2 linked regions of the Minwuia thermotolerans genome follow. The protein of the gene in region 1 interacts with the protein of each later gene in a pairwise test. Links are inferred from orthologs where the notes say so. Each region holds a gene or a part of one and is shown on either strand. Other genes may lie near its edges.

Region 1 (8,447 bases):
ACTCATCCAGAGCGACTCCAGCCTGGCCGAGGACGTGCGCCTGCTGGAGGCCGCACTTTCCAACTGAGCGGGCAGGCCGCGGACCGGCCCCGCCGCAGGCCGGTAAAATCCATGGAATCGTTGGCGAATCGTGACGCCAGCGTGCTATAGAGAACTGCTCTGGCGGCTGCCGGCCGTCAGGTTCCCGTTCGAACCAGTTCTGGCAAGACATTACCGATGAAACTGACCATTGAACGCGCCGCTCTCCTGTCCACGCTGGGCCATGTGCAGAGCGTGGTGGAACGGCGCAATACCATCCCGATCCTGAGCCACGTGCAGATCGAGGCGGGCTCGGACGCGGTCAGGTTTCGCGCCACCGACCTGGAGCTTGCCATCGTCGAGGAGAACGACGCCAGGGTCGACACGCCCGGCACCGCGACGGCGCCGGCGCACACGCTCTACGATATCGTGCGCAAGCTGCCTGACGGCGCGGACGTGGAACTGAGTCTGGATCAGGAACGCCGCCGCCTGGTGCTGCAGTCAGGCCGTTCCCGCTTCGCGCTGGCCTGCCTGCCGAACGAGGACTTCCCGACGTTCGAGGATGACGAGCTGCCGCACAGCTTTCACATGGCGGCCGAGGAACTGCGCACCCTGGTCGAGCGCACGCGGTTTGCGATTTCCACCGAGGAAACCCGCTACTATCTGAACGGCGTCTACATGCACGCCAGCGATGACGGCAAGAAGCTGCGCGCCGTCGCCACGGACGGTCACAGGCTGGCGCGCTTCGAGATCGACGCCCCGGCGGGCGCGGAGGCCCTGCCGGGCGTCATCGTGCCCCGCAAGGCGATCGCCGAGATCCACCGGCTGCTGGGCGACACCGACAAGGACGTCGCCATTTCCGTCAGCGAGACCAAGATCCGCTTCGCGCTGGGCCGGTCGGTGCTGACGTCGAAACTGATCGATGGCTCCTTCCCCGACTATGAGCGGGTGATCCCGTCCAACAACGAACGCCGCCTGGAGGTCGACGCGAAGATCTTCACCAGCGCGGTGGACCGGGTCTCCACCATCTCGACCGAGAAATCGCGGGCGGTGAAACTCTCCATGGACAGCGAGCGGCTGGTGCTGTCGGCCAACAGCCCCGACGCCGGCAGCGCCTCCGAGGAGATCGCCGTCAGCTACGATGCGCCGGCCATGGAGATCGGCTTCAACTCGCGCTATCTGATGGAGATCGCGTCGCAGATCGACGGCGAGAGCGCGCTTTTCGAGCTTTCCGACGCCGCGGCGCCCACCATCATCCGCGATCCGCAGGATGCTTCGGCGCTCTACGTCCTGATGCCGATGCGGGTCTGAGCCGGCGGCGATGCCGGCCACAGCCCCCGAAGCCGCCGACCGGGCCGAACCGGCGGCGGTGCGGCGTCTTACCGTGACGGATTTCCGATCCTACGACCGGGCGACGATGGAGCCCGATAGCCGGCCGGTGGTGCTCACAGGCCCGAACGGGGCGGGCAAGACGAATCTGCTGGAGGCCGTCTCCATGCTGTCACCGGGCCTCGGCCTGCGCCGCGCACGGCTGACGGAAATGACCCGGCGGGGGGCCGAACGCTGGGCCGTGGCCGCCATGGTGGAGCGTCACGGAGAGACGGTCGCCGTCGGCACCGGGATCGCCGGCGATCCGGGGCAGGAGAAACGGGTGGCGCGGCTGGACGGGGAGAGCGTCGGGCCGATGCAGTTGAGCGGTGTCACCCCGGTGACATGGCTGACGCCGCAGATGGACCGGCTGTTCCTGGACGGGGCCGCGGTCCGGCGGCGGTTCATGGACCGCCTGATCCTGGGGTTCGACCCGGACCATGGGGCCCGGGCGAACCGCTACGAACGCACAATGCGGGAAAGGCTGCGCTTGCTGAAGGACGGCAACAGGGACGACCGCTGGCTGGGGGCGCTGGAAGCCCAGATGGCCGAGCACGGCGTCGCCATCGCCGCCGCCCGGCTGGCCTGGGCGAAACGCACCGCCCGGGCGGTGCGCGCCGGCATCGGCCCCTTCCCCGCCGCCGAGATCGCGCTGGAGGGGCTGGAGACGGCGCTGGACGGTCGCCCGGCGGTCGAAGTGGAGGAGGGTCTCATGGCCGGCCTCCGCGACGGCCGCGAGGAGGACGCCCGCGCCGGCATGACCCGCCTGGGGCCCCATCGCAGCGATCTGGCGGTGCGGCACCTGTCCAGGGACGCCGCGGCCGAACAATGCTCGACCGGCGAGCAGAAGGCGCTGCTGATCGCGCTGATCCTGGCGGACGCGCGCATGCAGGCGGCCGAACGGGGCGTCACGCCGATCCTGCTGCTGGACGAAGTGGCGGCCCATCTGGACGCCGACCGGCGCGCCGCGCTCTACGACGAGATTGCTGCTCTGGGCAGCCAGGCTTGGATGACGGGCACGGAAGGCCATCTTTTTGACATGCTGGGCGAACGGGCGCAGCACTACGAAGTACGTGACTCGGCGCTGACGCCGGCGTCGCGGAGCTGAGAGGACCGACATGAGCGACAAGACCAACGGCGACAGCGAGGAATACGGCGCGAGTTCCATCAAGGTGCTGAAGGGCCTGGACGCCGTACGCAAGCGCCCGGGCATGTACATCGGCGACACCGAGGACGGCTCGGGCCTGCACCATATGGTCTTCGAGGTCGTCGACAACGCCATCGACGAAGCGCTGGCGGGCCACGCGGATACCGTCGAGGTGATTCTGGACGCCGACGGCGCCTGCATCGTCACCGACAACGGCCGTGGCATTCCCGTCGACCTTCATGAAGGCGAGGGCATGTCGGCGGCGCAGGTGATCATGACCCAGCTGCACGCCGGCGGTAAGTTCGACCAGAATTCCTACAAGGTCTCCGGCGGCCTGCACGGGGTCGGCGTGTCGGTGGTCAATGCGCTGTCGGAATGGCTGGAACTGACCATCCGCCGCAACGGGCGCATCCACTACATGCGCTTCGTGCACGGCGAGCCCCAGGGCGACCTGGAGGTGATCGGCGAGTACGAAGGCCGTTCCGGCACCATGGTCCGCTTCCTGCCCAGCCTGGACACCTTCAAGGAGATCGAGTTCGACTTCGGCATCCTGGAGCATCGCCTGCGCGAGCTGGCCTTTCTCAATTCGGGCGTGCGCATCCTTCTGGAAGACCGCCGCCACGTCGAGACGCGGCGGGAGGAGCTCTACTACGAGGGCGGCACCGAGGCATTCGTCAACTATCTCGACCGCAACCGCTCGGCGCTGATCAAGAAGCCGATCATGATGAAGGGCGAACGCGAGGGCGTGACCGTCGAGGCGGCGCTGCAGTGGAACGACGGCTATCACGAGAACGTCCTCTGCTTCACCAACAACATCCCCCAGAAGGACGGCGGCACGCACCTGGCCGGCTTCCGCGCGGCGCTCACCCGCTGCGTCAACACCTTCGCCGCCAACAGCGGCATCGCCCGCAAGGAGAAGGTCTCGATCACCGGCGACGACGCCCGCGAGGGACTGACCTGCGTCCTGTCGGTCAAGGCGCCGGACCCGAAATTCTCCAGCCAGACCAAGGAGAAGCTGGTTTCATCGGAGGTTCGCCAGCCGGTGGAGAACCTGGTCGGCGATGGCCTGAACCTGTGGTTCGAGGAGAACCCGACCGAGGCCCGCGCCGTGGTGCAGAAGATCGTCGAGGCCGCGGCGGCGCGCGAAGCCGCGCGCAAGGCCCGCGAACTGACCCGGCGCAAGTCCACCCTCGACCTGGGCGGCCTGCCCGGCAAGCTGGCGGACTGCCAGTCGCGGGATCCGCAGGAAAGCGAGCTCTACCTGGTGGAGGGCGACTCGGCGGGCGGTTCCGCCAAGCAGGCTCGCGACCGCCGCACCCAGGCGGTGCTGCCCCTGCGCGGCAAGATCCTGAACGTGGAGCGCGCCCGCTTCGACAAGATGCTGGGTTCGACGGAGATCACCGCCCTGATCACGGCCATGGGCACCGGCATCGGCCGCGAGGACTTCGACATCGCGAAGCTGCGCTACAACAAGATCATCATCATGACCGACGCCGACGTCGACGGCGCCCACATCCGCACGCTGCTGCTGACCTTCTTCTACCGTCAGATGCCGGAGCTGCTGGAACGGGGACACCTCTTCATCGCTCAGCCGCCGCTCTACAAGATCACCAAGGGCAAGTCGTCGGTCTATCGCAAGGATCAGCGCCAGTACGAGGACTACCTGATCGAGAATGGCCTGGCCGAAGCGACCTTCGTCGATTTCAACGGCGTCCAGCACGGCGGCGGCGAACTGCACGAACTGGTGGGCCGGGCGCGGCGCGTGCGGCGGCTGCTGGACTCCATCGGCAAGAAGTATCCCGACTGGGTGGTCGAGCAGCTCGCCATCGCCGGCGGTCTTTCCCCTGCGGTCTTCGGCGATCCCGACAGGATGACGGAGATCGCGGCCTCCGTGGCAAAGCGGCTGGATGTGCTGTTCCCCGACTATGAGCGTGGCTGGGAAGCGCGCCGGGCCGGGGACGGCAGCCTGATCTTCGAACGTGAGGTACGCGGCGTCCGCGAAGCCTATGTCCTGGACCGGCGGCTGATCGAAAGCGGCGAGGCGAAGCGCCTCGACGAGATGACCGCGGAGATGCAGGCGCTCTACGAACGGCCGGGCACGCTGATGATCAAGGACAGGGAACACGCCATCTATGGCCCGGTCACCCTGCTGGCCGCAGTGCTGGATGCCGGCCGGCGCGGCCTTACCGTGCAGCGCTACAAGGGCCTTGGCGAGATGAACCCGGACCAGCTGTGGGAAACGACCCTGGATCCCAATGCGCGCACGCTGCTGCAGGTCAGGGTCGACCATCTGGAAGATGCCGATCAGGTCTTCTCCACCCTGATGGGCGATGTGGTCGAACCGCGCCGCGACTTCATCCGCGAAAACGCGCTCTCGGTGGTCAATCTGGACGTCTGAGCGGGGTCCGAGCGAAATTGAGGCGGCAGCGCAGCGCCCGGTTCCGGCCAGGCCGGGCATTTGCCACACCCACGCCACGGCGGATGTGAAATGAAGCGCGCATGTTTCGCTGGATCCTGAAGTGGGGCGGCCTGGCAGGCGTTGGCGCCCTGGCGGTGCTGCTCGTCCTGCTGCTGCACGACCTCCCCGCGCCGAAGGAGCCCATCACCGGCGGCACTGTCGCCGTGCTCGACCGCGACGGCGGGGAACTGGCCGTGTACGGCGCGCCCGGCAGCCGCGCGGTGCCGCTGGAACGCCTGCCGGAACACCTGATAGACGCCGTCATCGCCATCGAGGACAGGCGCTTCCACAGCCATTTCGGTCTCGACCCGCTGGGCATCGCCCGGGCGCTGTGGACCAACGTCACCTCGGGGCGCGTCGTCCAGGGCGGCAGCACGATCACCCAGCAGCTCGCCAAGAACCTCTATCTCGAGTCCGACCGGACCCTGAAGCGCAAGGCGCAGGAGGCGGTGCTGGCGCTGCTGCTGGAGGCGCGCTTCAGCAAGGACCGCATCCTGGAACTCTATCTCAACCGGGTCTATCTGGGCGCCGGCACCTATGGCGTCGAGGCGGCGGCGCAGCGCTATTTCGCCAAGCCGGCAGCCCGGCTGACGCTGCGCGAGTCGGCGCTGATCGCCGGTCTGCTGAAGGCGCCAAGCCGCTATGACCCGACCCGCAACCCCAGCGGGTCCGCCGAGCGCATGCGCCTGGTCGTGGAATCCATGGTCGACGCCGGACGGCTGTCTGAGGAAGAGGCGAAGGCCGTGCTCCAGTCCCCGCCCGTCCCGGTGGCCCGGCCGCGCCAGGACAACCTGCAATACGCGACCGACTGGGCGCGCGAACAGGTCGCCCTGCTGGCCGGCGACTGGTCGGGCGACATCAAGGTCTGGACCACCATCGACCGGCGCATCCAGTCGGCGGCGGCAGACGCGCTGGCGCGGCACCTCGGCGGCGAGGGGCAGAAACGCAAGGCCGGCCAGGGCGCGGTGGTCGTGCTCGACCAGGACGGCGCCGTCCGCGCCATGGTGGGCGGCAAGGACTATGGCCGCAGCCAGTACAACCGCGCCGTCCGTGCGCGGCGGCAGCCCGGTTCGGCCTTCAAGCCCTTCGTCTATCTGGCGGCGCTGGAGAACGGCTGGTCGCCGAACGACGTCATCGAGGATTCACCCGTCGCCGTCGGCGACTGGCGGCCGCAGAACTACGGCGACAGGTATCTCGGCCGCGTGACGCTGACCGAGGCGCTGGCGCGTTCGGCGAATACCGCCTCGGTGCGCCTGTCGGAGTCCATCGGACGCGACAAGGGCATCGAGATGGCCCATCGGCTCGGCATCAACTCCGACATCCCGGACCATCCTTCGGTCGTCCTGGGCACGGCGGAGGTCAACGTGCTGGAACTCGCCGCCGCCTATGCGCCGATCGGCAATGGCGGCCAGGGCGTGCTGCCGCACATCGTGCTCCGCATCGAGGACGAGAACGGCCAGGTGCTGATGCGGCGCAGGGGCGGCGGCCCGGGTCGTGTGCTGGCGGCACGGGACGCGGCCCGGATGGCGGCGATGCTGCAGGCGGTGATGACCTATGGCAGCGGCCAGGGCGCCAGGATCGACCGGCCGGCAGGCGGCAAGACGGGCACCACCCAGGACAACCGCGACGCCTGGTTCGTCGGCATCACCGCCGACATGACCGCCGCCGTCTGGGTCGGCAACGACAACAACGCGCCCATGCAGAGCGTCACGGGCAGCGGCCTGCCGGCCAGGATCTGGCGCGACGTCATGCTGGCCGCCCACCGGGGCATGCCGGCCCGGCCCCTGCCCGAAGCGCCGGGCGTACTGGCGACGCTGCGGGACACGGTCGACCCGCCGGCGCGCGCGGACGACGAGGCCGGCGGTCTCTGGGGCCGCATACGGGACTTCCTGGATGGCCGCGCCGGCGGCAGGGAGCGCGGCAGCGGCAACACGGGAAACCGGGAGGAAAGCTATCCGGGGGCCGACTACGAGGTCCAGTCGTCCCCCTGAGCGTTCAACGCCCCCGTTCCGCGCGGTTCAGCAGGCGCGCCGTCGGCTCAGGGCCGCAGATGCTCGACGAACCAGTCGCGGGCGGCGCCGGCGGCCTGATCGATATGGCTGAGATAGGGGTCGTAATGGCGGCAGTCGAGCCGGACGAGCTTCTTCGGCTCGCCGGCCAGTTCGTAGGTCTCGATCTGCCCTTCGACCGGCGTCTGGGTGTCGCGGGCGGCGACGATCATCATCAGCGGCGTCGGTGCGACACGGGCGGCGAACTGGTGCGGCTCGTATTCCCGGATCATCTCCAGGCTGCGAAGCGTCAGCTTGTTGGGATACCTGCCTTCCTTGTCCGAGGCCTTCGCCCATTCCTCGGTTTCAGAGCCCTCCATGGCGGCGGGAACGGTTTCAGGGGCGCTCCCGGCGTAACGCGCCTCGCGGTCCTTCGTCATCCGTTCCAGCGTGCGGGCCCGCGCCTTCTCCGGCACCCAGGCCTCGAAGGTGCGTGCGCCGTGGGTGAAGGGAACCTGGGAGACGACGCACTTCACCCGCCGGTCGAGGGCGCCGACGGTCAGCACGTGCCCGCCCGAATAGCTGGTGCCCCAGATGCCCAGACGCTCGGGATCGATGCCGTCCAGCGTCCGGGCGAAACTGATGGCGTCGCGCATGTCGCGGACCTGCGCCCAGGGATCGGCCTCGCAGGCGGGCTCGCCGCCCGAGTCCCCGAAACAGCGATGGTCGTAGCAGAGCACGGCCAGCCCCGCCTGCTGGAACACACGCGCCACGTCGTCCAGGTTCATGCGCCGGATCGCCGAGAGCCCGTGGCTCATGACGACGACCGGCGCGCCGGCCGCCGCCGGATAGAACCAGGCGGCGAGATCGACGCCGTTGGCCCGGAATGAGATGTCCTGTCGTTCCGCCATTCTCCGCCTCCCCTCGGTGATGGTCACCACGCCATTCTAGGCGAATGGCCGCGACCCTCAACCGAGGACATCAACATGGCAGGGCGGCGGGAAACCGTCAGGCCGCGGCGGCCTGGCGCTTCTTCTCCTCCTCCTCGTAGAGCTCCTTCTTGGAGAGCTTGCCGACGAGGGTCTTGGGCAGTTCGGCGCGGATTTCCATGTCGGAGATCATCTCGTGCTTGCCGAGCTTGTCCTTCAGGAAGTCCTTGAGTTCCTCGAGGGTGAAGCCGGAAGCGCCTTTCTTCAGCTTGATGAAGGCCTTGGGCGACTGGCCGCGGTATTCGTCGTGGATACCGATGACCGACACCTCCTCGACCGAGGGGTGCTGATAGATGGCTTCCTCGATATTGCGCGGATAGACGTTGAATCCGCCGCACAGGATCATGTCCTTGGTGCGGTCGACAATGAAGAGATAGCCGTCCTCGTCCATGTAGCCCACGTCGCCGGTGCGGAAGAAGCCGTCCTCGGTGAATGCCGTGGCGTTCTCCTCGGGCTTGTTCCAGTAGCCCTTCATGACA
Region 2 (8,641 bases), on another replicon or contig:
CTGATTCCGGTCGCCGTCAGTCTGGCAGCCGCCTTCGGGTTCACGCCGGGCAGCCGGGGCGGCAACGGAATTGCCATCGCCGCGGCGCTCGGCGCGGTCATACCCGGCTTCGGCATCCTGCCTGCCAACGTGCCGAACCTCGTGCTCGCCGGTGCGGCCGATACGATCCACGGTCTGAAGCTGAACTATGGCGAGTTCCTGCTGCTGCATTTCCCGGTGCTCGGGCTCTGCAAGGCGATCGCCATCGTGGTCGTCGTGCGGGCGCTGTTCCCCGACCGCATGCCGGCCGATCCGGCGGCGGACGCGGAACTCGGACCCGCCAGCCGCGAGGAATGGCGGCTCGCGCTGATCCTTGCCGGGGCGCTGGCGCTCTGGGCGACGGACTTCGCCCATGGCGTCTCGCCGGCCTGGGTGGCGCTGGGCGGCGGCGTGCTGTGCCTGCTGCCGCGAATCGGCATGATCCCCACCGAGAAGCTGGGGGAGGCCGTGCAGATCCGACCGCTTATCTACATCGCCGGCGTTCTCTCGCTGGGCGCGGTCGTGACCTCCACGGGCTTCGCCGACCGGATGGCCGCCGCCTTCCTCACGGTGGCCGGCCTGACCCCTGGCGCGGGCGCGGCGAACATCGCCACGCTGACCGGCGCGCAGATACTCACCAGCTTCCTGGGCACGGCGCCGACCGTGCCGGCGGTCTGGACGCCACTGGCCGACGAACTGGCCGGCGCCACGGGGCTGCCGGTCCGGACCGTGCTGATGACCCAGGTGCTGGCCTATTCGACCGTCATCCTGCCCTACCAGGTGCCGCCGGTCGTGGTGGCGCTGCAGCTCGCCGGCGTGCCGATGGCGAAGGCCGTACGCGCGGTGCTGGCGCTGGCGGCGGTGACGCTGCTGGTGCTGCTGCCGCTGGACCTGCTGTGGTGGGAAGTGCTGGGATTGCCGGATGGCTGAGCCGGTCGTGCATCTGCTGAAACTCTGCGTCGGCGTCGAGAGCGTGGAACAGCTCGAGGTCTTTCAGAAGGCGCGGCTGGCGCGCGGCGAGACACTGCGCCACCTCACCCGGAACCGGCCGCGGCGCGACGCGGAGGTGCTGGCAGGCGGCTCCATCTACTGGATCATCGCGGGCGCCATCCGGGTACGGCAGCGTATTGTCGGACTGGAGAGGGTCGAGACGGACGAGGGCGCGAAGTGCGGCCTCGTCTTCGATCCGCAACTGATCCGCACGGAGCCATGGGCGCGGCGACCGCATCAGGGCTGGCGCTATCTGGAGGCGAAGGACGCGCCACCCGACCTCGCCGCCGGTTCCGGGGCCGACGATCTGCCGCCCGAACTCAGGGCGAAGCTGCGGGAAATCGGAGTCGGCTAGGCCGCCAGGAGGCGTGCCTTTTCGCGCGCTTTCGAGATGATCTCGCGCGCCATGCGGTCGGCCATGCGGTGCGTGGCGACGTCCTCGGCCTCGGCCCGGGCGAACAGATCGGCCAGGGTGTCGCCGATGGTCGCGACATGACGCATGGCGGTCTCCCGGTCGTAGTCCGGGCCTTCATGGGTGATGTTGATGACCCCGCCGGCGTTGATGACATAGTCCGGCGCGTAGAGCACGCCGCGCTCGGCCAGCATGTCGCCGTGGCGGTCCTCGGCGAGCTGGTTGTTGGCGGAGCCGGCCACGATTCTGGCCTTCAGCACCGGAATGGTCCGGTCGTTGAGGCCGGCGCCCAGGGCGCATGGTGCGAAGACATCCGCCTCCACGGCATGGATGCGGTCCGCGGCAACGGCCTCGGCGCCGAACGCCTTCGTGGCGCGTTCGCAGACCCCGTCGCGGATGTCGGCGACGAGCAGCTTCGCGCCCGCCTCGTGCAGCTGACGGCAGAGATCCCAGCCGACATGGCCGAGACCCTGCACCGCGACCCGCACGCCGGCGAGGCTGTCATTCCCGCGGCAATGCTTCAGCGCGGCGCGGATGCCGACGAAGACGCCATGGGCCGTTGCCGGGGAGGGATCGCCCGACAGGCCGGCAAGACCCGCGACATGGCGCGTGGTCTCGCGGACATGGGCCATGTCGTCCGGTGACGTGCCCACGTCCTCGGCGATGATGTAGCTGCCGCCCAGCTTCTCGACGAAACGGCCCATCGCCCGGAACAATCCGGGCGAACGCAGCTTCGCCGGATCGCCGATGATCACCGACTTGCCGCCGCCGCGGCCGGTGCCCGCCAGGGCCGCCTTGTAGGTCATGCCGCGGGAAAGGCGCAGAACGTCCGCCACGGCCTCGTCTTCGCTGGCGTAGGGCCAGAAACGGCAACCGCCCAGACCCGCGCCGAGCGTGGTGTCGTGGACCGCAATGATCGCGTTCAGCCCCGTTTCCGCATCCCGGCAGAAGACCACTTCCTCATGGTCGTCAAAGTGTTCCGAACCGAAGACCGACATGGTGACCTCGCGTAAGATCGCTGGTTTCTGGTTCCCGAATTCAGCACAACAGGGTTAATTTTCAACTCACGCGACGGAGAGTCCCAAACAAAGCACGAATGCTTTCGCGTCCGGCGCCAAATGGACCCGGCGGTTACTTGCAGCGGTCGCCGTGCGAAATCTTGTTGCGCAGATGTCGCGCTGCCGCATGGCGGAAATTCGCCGGTTTCGTCACGCGTGGATGGTCCGATTACACGCCGGGAGAATCTTCGAGCGTCTGCAGCAGCCACTTGTTCGCCGTTCCGGACGCTTCGTAGAACAGCCAATGCCCGGCGCCCGGCACCACCTGGAAATCCATGTCCGGGTCGAAGCGGCGCAGCGCCGCCATCTGTCCGGCAAGGCGTTCCGGATCGGAGAAGGCGTCCGCGCCGCCCCAGATGCCCGACAGGCGCGCCCGGACCCGGGGCAGGGCGTCCAGCAGCGCCGTCGTGTCGGGGATCTTGCCGCAGCGGACGCGGGCGGCGGCGATGTTCTCACGCTGGATGCGGACCGCCAGATCGTCCACGCACGCGGGGTCGGCGATCATCAGCCGGCCCAGATTGTGGCGGTGGACGGCGTCGATCTCGGCTTCCGACATGCCTTCGCGCACACCCTTCAGATCGACGCCGGGCGACGGTCCGCTCCGCATGCCGAAGCCGCCCGGTCCGCTGAGAAGCAGCCGGCCGACACGGGCGCCCAGCATCGCCGCCAGATGCCCGGCGACGATGCCGCCATAGGAGAAGCCGACGATATCCAGTTCGGCGTCCGGCCCGAGCAGTTCATCGACGCCCGCCGCCAGCGGCGGCGCCAGGCGGTCCGGCAGATGCGGTTCGGGCGGCGTGTCCGAGCGTCCGTAGCCCGGCATGTCGGCGGCCAGAACGCGGAACCGTGCCGAAAGCGCCTCGATGTTGTGGACGAAATGCGTCCACGATCCGAAATCGCCGTGCAGCAGGACCACGGGACGGCCCTCGCCGAAGCACCGCCAGGCCGTCCGCAGGCCCCGCCATTCGGTCTCCCGATAGTCGGCGGCGGCCTCCAGCCGCTCGACCATATTCCTTGCCGTCTCGTCCATTGTTCTCCTCCCCAGGAACGCTCTCGAGTCCTAGGCCAATGGGCGCCGGTCCGCCAATCCGATTCCTGAGCCGGTCACGGAAACCGTCACGGCCTTGTGTGTCGCCGGTGTTCCGCGCCTCTCGCTAGCATCGCCCGACGCACAGGGGAGGCACGCATGCGCTGGATCATCGCCGTCCTGCTGATGGCCGGGTCGTTCGCCCAGGCGGCGGCCCAGACGGACGAGCAGTACATCCGCTACTGGCAGTCCGAATGGCCCGACACCGACTTCTCGAAACGGTCGGTCGATTTCGACGAGATCAAGTCGGGCGGTCCCTCGAAGGACGGCATTCCACCGATCGACGAACCGGAATTCCGCCCGGTCGGAGAGATCGAGGGGCTGGAGGACGCGCAGCCCGTGATGGGCCTGATCGTCGACGGCGAGGCGAAAGCCTATCCTCTCTCGGTCCTGATGTGGCATGAGATCGTCAATGACGAGATCGCCGGCGTCCCCGTCGCCGTGACCTTCTGCCCGCTGTGCAACGCCGCCATCGTCTTCGACCGGCGGCTGGGCGAGCGGGTGCTGGATTTCGGCACCACAGGCAAGTTGCGCAATTCCGACCTTGTGATGTGGGACCGCCAGACCGAAAGCTGGTGGCAGCAGTTCCTGGGGGAGGCGATCGTCGGCGAACTGACCGGCGCGCGGCTGGAGGTCATCCCCTCGCGGGTCGAATCCTTCGCCCGCTTCCGCGAACGCGCGCCCGGCGGCCAGGTCCTGGTGCCCGGCGGCCGCTACCGCCGGAACTATGGCCAGAACCCGTATGTCGGCTACGACACGCTGGGCCAGCCCTGGTTCTGGCAGGGCGAGATGCCCGACGGCGTACCGCCGCTCATGCGGGTCGTGTCCCTGGGGGAACGCGGGGCCTGGACGCTGGAACTGGTGCGGACGAAGGGCGAGGTGCGGCTGGACGACGGCACGGTCATCCGCTGGACGCCGGGGCAGTTCTCCGCCCTCGACGCCAATGTCATCGCCGAAAGCCGCGACGTGGGCAATGTGACGGTCATCCGGGACGGCGCCGACGTCGCCCATGGCGTCGATTTCGCGTTCGCCTATCACGCCTTTTATCCGGACGCGCCGATCCGTCATCTGGCGGATTGAAGCCCGGACGCATAGAAGGAGAGGGTGTCGTTTCTGGAGGGATTCGCGTCACCCATGTCCGCATCCGCACATGCCATCGTCGTCGGCAACGAGAAGGGCGGTACTGGCAAGTCCACCACCGCCATGCACATCATCGTTTCCCTGCTCAAGGCCGGCCACACCGTCGGCGCGGTCGATCTCGATGCGCGGCAGGGCACGCTCAGCCGTTATTTCGCCAACCGCCGGGGCACGGCCGCACGGCTCGCGCTCGACCTGGAAATGCCGCGCTTCGAGGTCGTGGAGAGCACGGATGACGGTGCGGCCGACCGGGAGCGGTTGCTCGGCGTGCTGGGCGAACTGGCCCCGGCCAGCGACTACGTGGTCATCGACTGCCCCGGCCATGACACGCCGCTCAGCCGCCTGGCCCACAATTTCGCCGACACGCTGGTCACCCCGCTGAACGACAGTTTCGTCGACCTCGACAACCTGGCCGACGTCGACCCGCAGAGCTTCGAGATCCGCCGGCCCAGCCGCTACGCCGAGACGGTCTGGGAGGAGCGCAAGCGCCGCATGCTGCGCGACCGCGGTTCCGTCGACTGGGTGGTGCTGCGCAACCGGCTGAGCCAGCTCGACGCCCGCAACAAGCGCCGTGTGGGTGACGTGCTCGACCGCCTGGCCAGCCGCGTCGGCTATCGCGTCGCGCCCGGCCTGTCGGAGCGGGTGATCTACCGGGAACTCTTCCTGGACGGACTCACCTTGCTGGACGTCATGGAGAGCGATTCCGGCGTCGACGTGACCATGTCCCACGTCGCGGCCAGACAGGAGTTGCGGGCGCTGATGGACGCCCTTCAGCTTCCTGGCGGGACACGCGCGGTGGACGCCGCCTGAAAGCGGCAAATTTGCCCCGCACGGCTTGCCCCGCGCGCTCATTCGGGCTATGTAAAGAAAGTATCTATCTAACTGATTCCCTGACGTTTCGTGATGGTCACGATGACGTTGCGGCAGGCGCCGGAAAGGCGTCTCCCGCGCATGATCCGGACAGGGACGGAGACGCATCCAATTGGCCGATAACGACGAGACCCCACCGGCTCCGCCGGAGCCGCCGACCGACATTTCTCCGATCTCCATCGAAGACGAGATGCGCCAGTCCTATCTGGACTACGCCATGAGCGTGATCGTCAGCCGCGCGCTGCCCGACGTGCGCGACGGACTGAAGCCGGTGCACCGGCGCATCCTGTTCTCGATGAACGAGAACGGCTACACCTCCGACAAGCCGTACCGGAAGTCGGCCCGCGTCGTCGGCGACGTCATGGGCAAGTACCATCCGCACGGCGACAGCGCGATCTACGACGCCATGGTCCGCATGGCGCAGGACTTCTCCATGCGTCTGCCGCTGCTGGACGGGCAGGGCAATTTCGGCTCCATGGACAACGATCCGCCGGCGGCCATGCGCTACACCGAGATCCGCCTCGACAAGGCGGGCGAGGCGATGCTGGAGGACATCGACCTCGACACGGTGGACTTCACCGAGAACTACGACAACACCACCGAGGAACCGTCCGTCCTGCCGGCGCGTATCCCGAACCTGCTGGTCAACGGGGCCGGCGGCATCGCCGTCGGCATGGCCACCAACATCCCGCCGCACAACCTGGGCGAAGTCATCGACGCCTGTCTGGCGCTGGCGGAGAACCCGGCGCTGACCGCCGAGGACCTGCTGCAGTACGTCCAGGGCCCCGATTTTCCGACCGGCGGCATCATTCTCGGCCGGGCCGGCCTCCGCGCCGCCCTGCTGACGGGCAAGGGCTCCGTCATCGTGCGCGGCAAGGTCGAAATCGAGGAGATCCGCAAGGACCGCTACGCCATCGTCGCCACGGAGATCCCCTATCAGGTCAACAAGGCGGCCATGCTGATCCGCATTTCCGAGGCGGTGAAGGCCAAACGTATCGAGGGCATCGCGGAACTGCGCGACGAATCCGACCGCGACGGCGTGCGCGTGGTGGTCGAGCTGAAACGCGACGCGACGCCCGAAGTGGTGCTCAATCAGCTCTACCGCTTCTCCCCGCTGCAATCGAGCTTCGCCGTCAACAGCCTGGCGCTGCGGGGCGGACGGCCCGAGGTGATGAACCTGCGCGACATGATCGACGCATTCGTCCAGTTCCGTCAGCAAGTCATAACCCGGCGGACGCGTCATCTGCTGGGCAAGGCCCGCGACCGCGCTCACGTGCTGGTGGGCCTGGCCATCGCGGTCGCCAATATCGACGAGATGATCCGCATCATCCGCGCCGCGCCCGATCCGGCGACTGCCCGGGCGGAGATCATGGGCAGGGACTGGCCGGCCGAGGACGTGCGCGCCCTGGTCGAACTGATCGACGACCCGACCCACAAGGTGGTCGAGGGCCGCTACCGTCTTTCCGAAGGCCAGGCGCGCGCCATCCTGGACCTGCGCCTGCATCGCCTCACCGCACTGGGCAAGGACGAGATCGGCAGCGAACTGGAAGGTCTGGGCGAGAAGATCGCCGACTATCTCGACATCCTGTCCAGCCGGCCGAGGCTGATGGATATCCTGCGCGCCGAGCTGCTCGAAACCCGCGAACGGTTCGCCAACGACCGGCGCACGGCGATCGAGGATCTGGAATTCGAGCAGGACGACGAAGCGCTCATCCAGCGCGAGGACATGGTCGTCACCGTCAGCCACAAGGGCTACATCAAGCGCGTGCCGCTCTCCACCTACCGGGTGCAGCGGCGCGGCGGCAAGGGCCGTGCGGGCATGTCGACGCGCGACGAGGATTTCGTCGCCAAGGTCTACGTGGTCAACACCCACACGCCGGTGCTGTTCTTCTCGTCGGCCGGCAAGGTCTACAAGATGAAGGCCTACCGCATCCCCATGGCTCAGCCCAATGCGCGGGGCCGGGCGATGCAGAACCTGCTGCCGCTGGAGCAGGGCGAGGTGATCCAGACGCTGCTGCCGCTGCCCGAGGAAGAGGAAAGCTGGGAGAACTACCAGCTGATGTTCGCCACGCGCTCGGGCAATGTCCGGCGCAACCTGCTGTCCGACTTCGCCAACGTGATGTCGAACGGCAAGATCGCGATGAAGCTCGATCCGGGCGACTACATCGTCAACGTGCGGCTCTGCACCGAGGACGAGGACGTCCTGGTGGCGATGGCCGGCGGCAAGTGCATTCGTTTCCGCGTCGGCGACGTCCGCGTCTTCAAGGGCCGCGACTCCACCGGCGTGCGCGGCGTGCGGCTGGCCCGGGGCGACCGGGTGATCTCCATGAGCATCCTGCGGCACGTCGACACCAGCACACCGGAGGCCAGGGCCTATCTGAAACACGCCAATATGCTCAGACGCGGTCAGAACATCGAGCCGGAAGCACCTGATCTGCCAGTGGAAAGCGATGAGGAAGAAGTCTCGCTGGATTCCGGGCGTCTGGCCGAGCTCGGCGCCGCCGAGCAGTTCATCGTCTCGATCACCGAGAACGGTTACGGCAAACGCAGCTCCGCCTACGAGTACCGTGTCACCAATCGGGGCGGGCAGGGCATTGTCAACATCGTCACGGGCGAGCGCAATGGCGAGGTGGTGACCTCCGGACCGGTCGAGGACAGCGATCAGCTCATGCTGGTGACCAATGGCGGCAAGCTGATCCGTATCCGGGTTGACGAAATCAGGATCGCCGGGCGGAATACCCAGGGCGTGACGCTGCTCGACGTCGGCGAGGGGGAACGCGTCGTTTCTGTCACCCGCCTGTCGGACGAGGATGCCGACGGCGACAACGAGGATGAGGACGGCGATGCAGAAGGCGGGGAGGACGCCTGATCGCCGGCGCTCTTGGGGAGGGGCAAACCAGCATGAACCGTGAAATCGTCGGGCTCTATCCCGGCACATTCGATCCGATACATCTCGGCCATTTCGACATCATCCGGCGCGCCGCGCGGCTGATGGACCGGCTGGTAATCGGCGTCGCCATCAACGCCGGCAAGGGACCGCTCTTCACGCTGGAGGAGCGTGTCGAGATG

Evidence for each region.
Region 2: the proteins of gyrB (region 1) and gyrA interact in binary tests that used the Escherichia coli proteins (3 or more experiments, as listed by UniProt). The link is inferred for Minwuia thermotolerans from one-to-one orthologs.

What each region holds. Positions count from the first base shown.
Region 1 is NZ_PIGG01000014.1:137,264-145,710, forward strand. Bases 2,127-5,217 are described here. They hold gyrB (DNA topoisomerase (ATP-hydrolyzing) subunit B), read left to right. Parts: upstream 2,127-2,504; coding sequence 2,505-4,931; downstream 4,932-5,217. Other genes in these bases: recF (DNA replication/repair protein RecF), read left to right, coding at 2,127-2,494; CWC60_RS03005 (transglycosylase domain-containing protein), read left to right, coding at 5,033-5,217. Also shown: chromosomal replication initiator protein DnaA, read left to right, coding at 1-67; dnaN (DNA polymerase III subunit beta), read left to right, coding at 217-1,329; more of recF, read left to right, coding at 1,340-2,126; more of CWC60_RS03005, read left to right, coding at 5,218-6,982; CWC60_RS03010 (alpha/beta hydrolase), read right to left, coding at 7,030-7,890; CWC60_RS03015 (long-chain-fatty-acid--CoA ligase), read right to left, coding at 7,988-8,447. UniProt on the Escherichia coli protein: DNA gyrase negatively supercoils closed circular double-stranded DNA in an ATP-dependent manner to maintain chromosomes in an underwound state.
Region 2 is NZ_PIGG01000031.1:8,648-17,288, reverse strand. Bases 5,357-8,641 are described here. They hold gyrA (DNA gyrase subunit A), read left to right. Parts: upstream 5,357-5,684; coding sequence 5,685-8,441; downstream 8,442-8,641. Other genes in these bases: coaD (pantetheine-phosphate adenylyltransferase), read left to right, coding at 8,474-8,641; CWC60_RS07990 (division plane positioning ATPase MipZ), read left to right, coding at 5,357-5,512. Also shown: CWC60_RS08015 (SLC13 family permease), read left to right, coding at 1-948; CWC60_RS08010 (DUF1489 family protein), read left to right, coding at 941-1,363; CWC60_RS08005 (Glu/Leu/Phe/Val dehydrogenase dimerization domain-containing protein), read right to left, coding at 1,360-2,418; CWC60_RS08000 (alpha/beta fold hydrolase), read right to left, coding at 2,648-3,508; CWC60_RS07995 (DUF3179 domain-containing protein), read left to right, coding at 3,665-4,645; more of CWC60_RS07990, read left to right, coding at 4,700-5,356. UniProt on the Escherichia coli protein: A type II topoisomerase that negatively supercoils closed circular double-stranded (ds) DNA in an ATP-dependent manner to maintain chromosomes in an underwound state.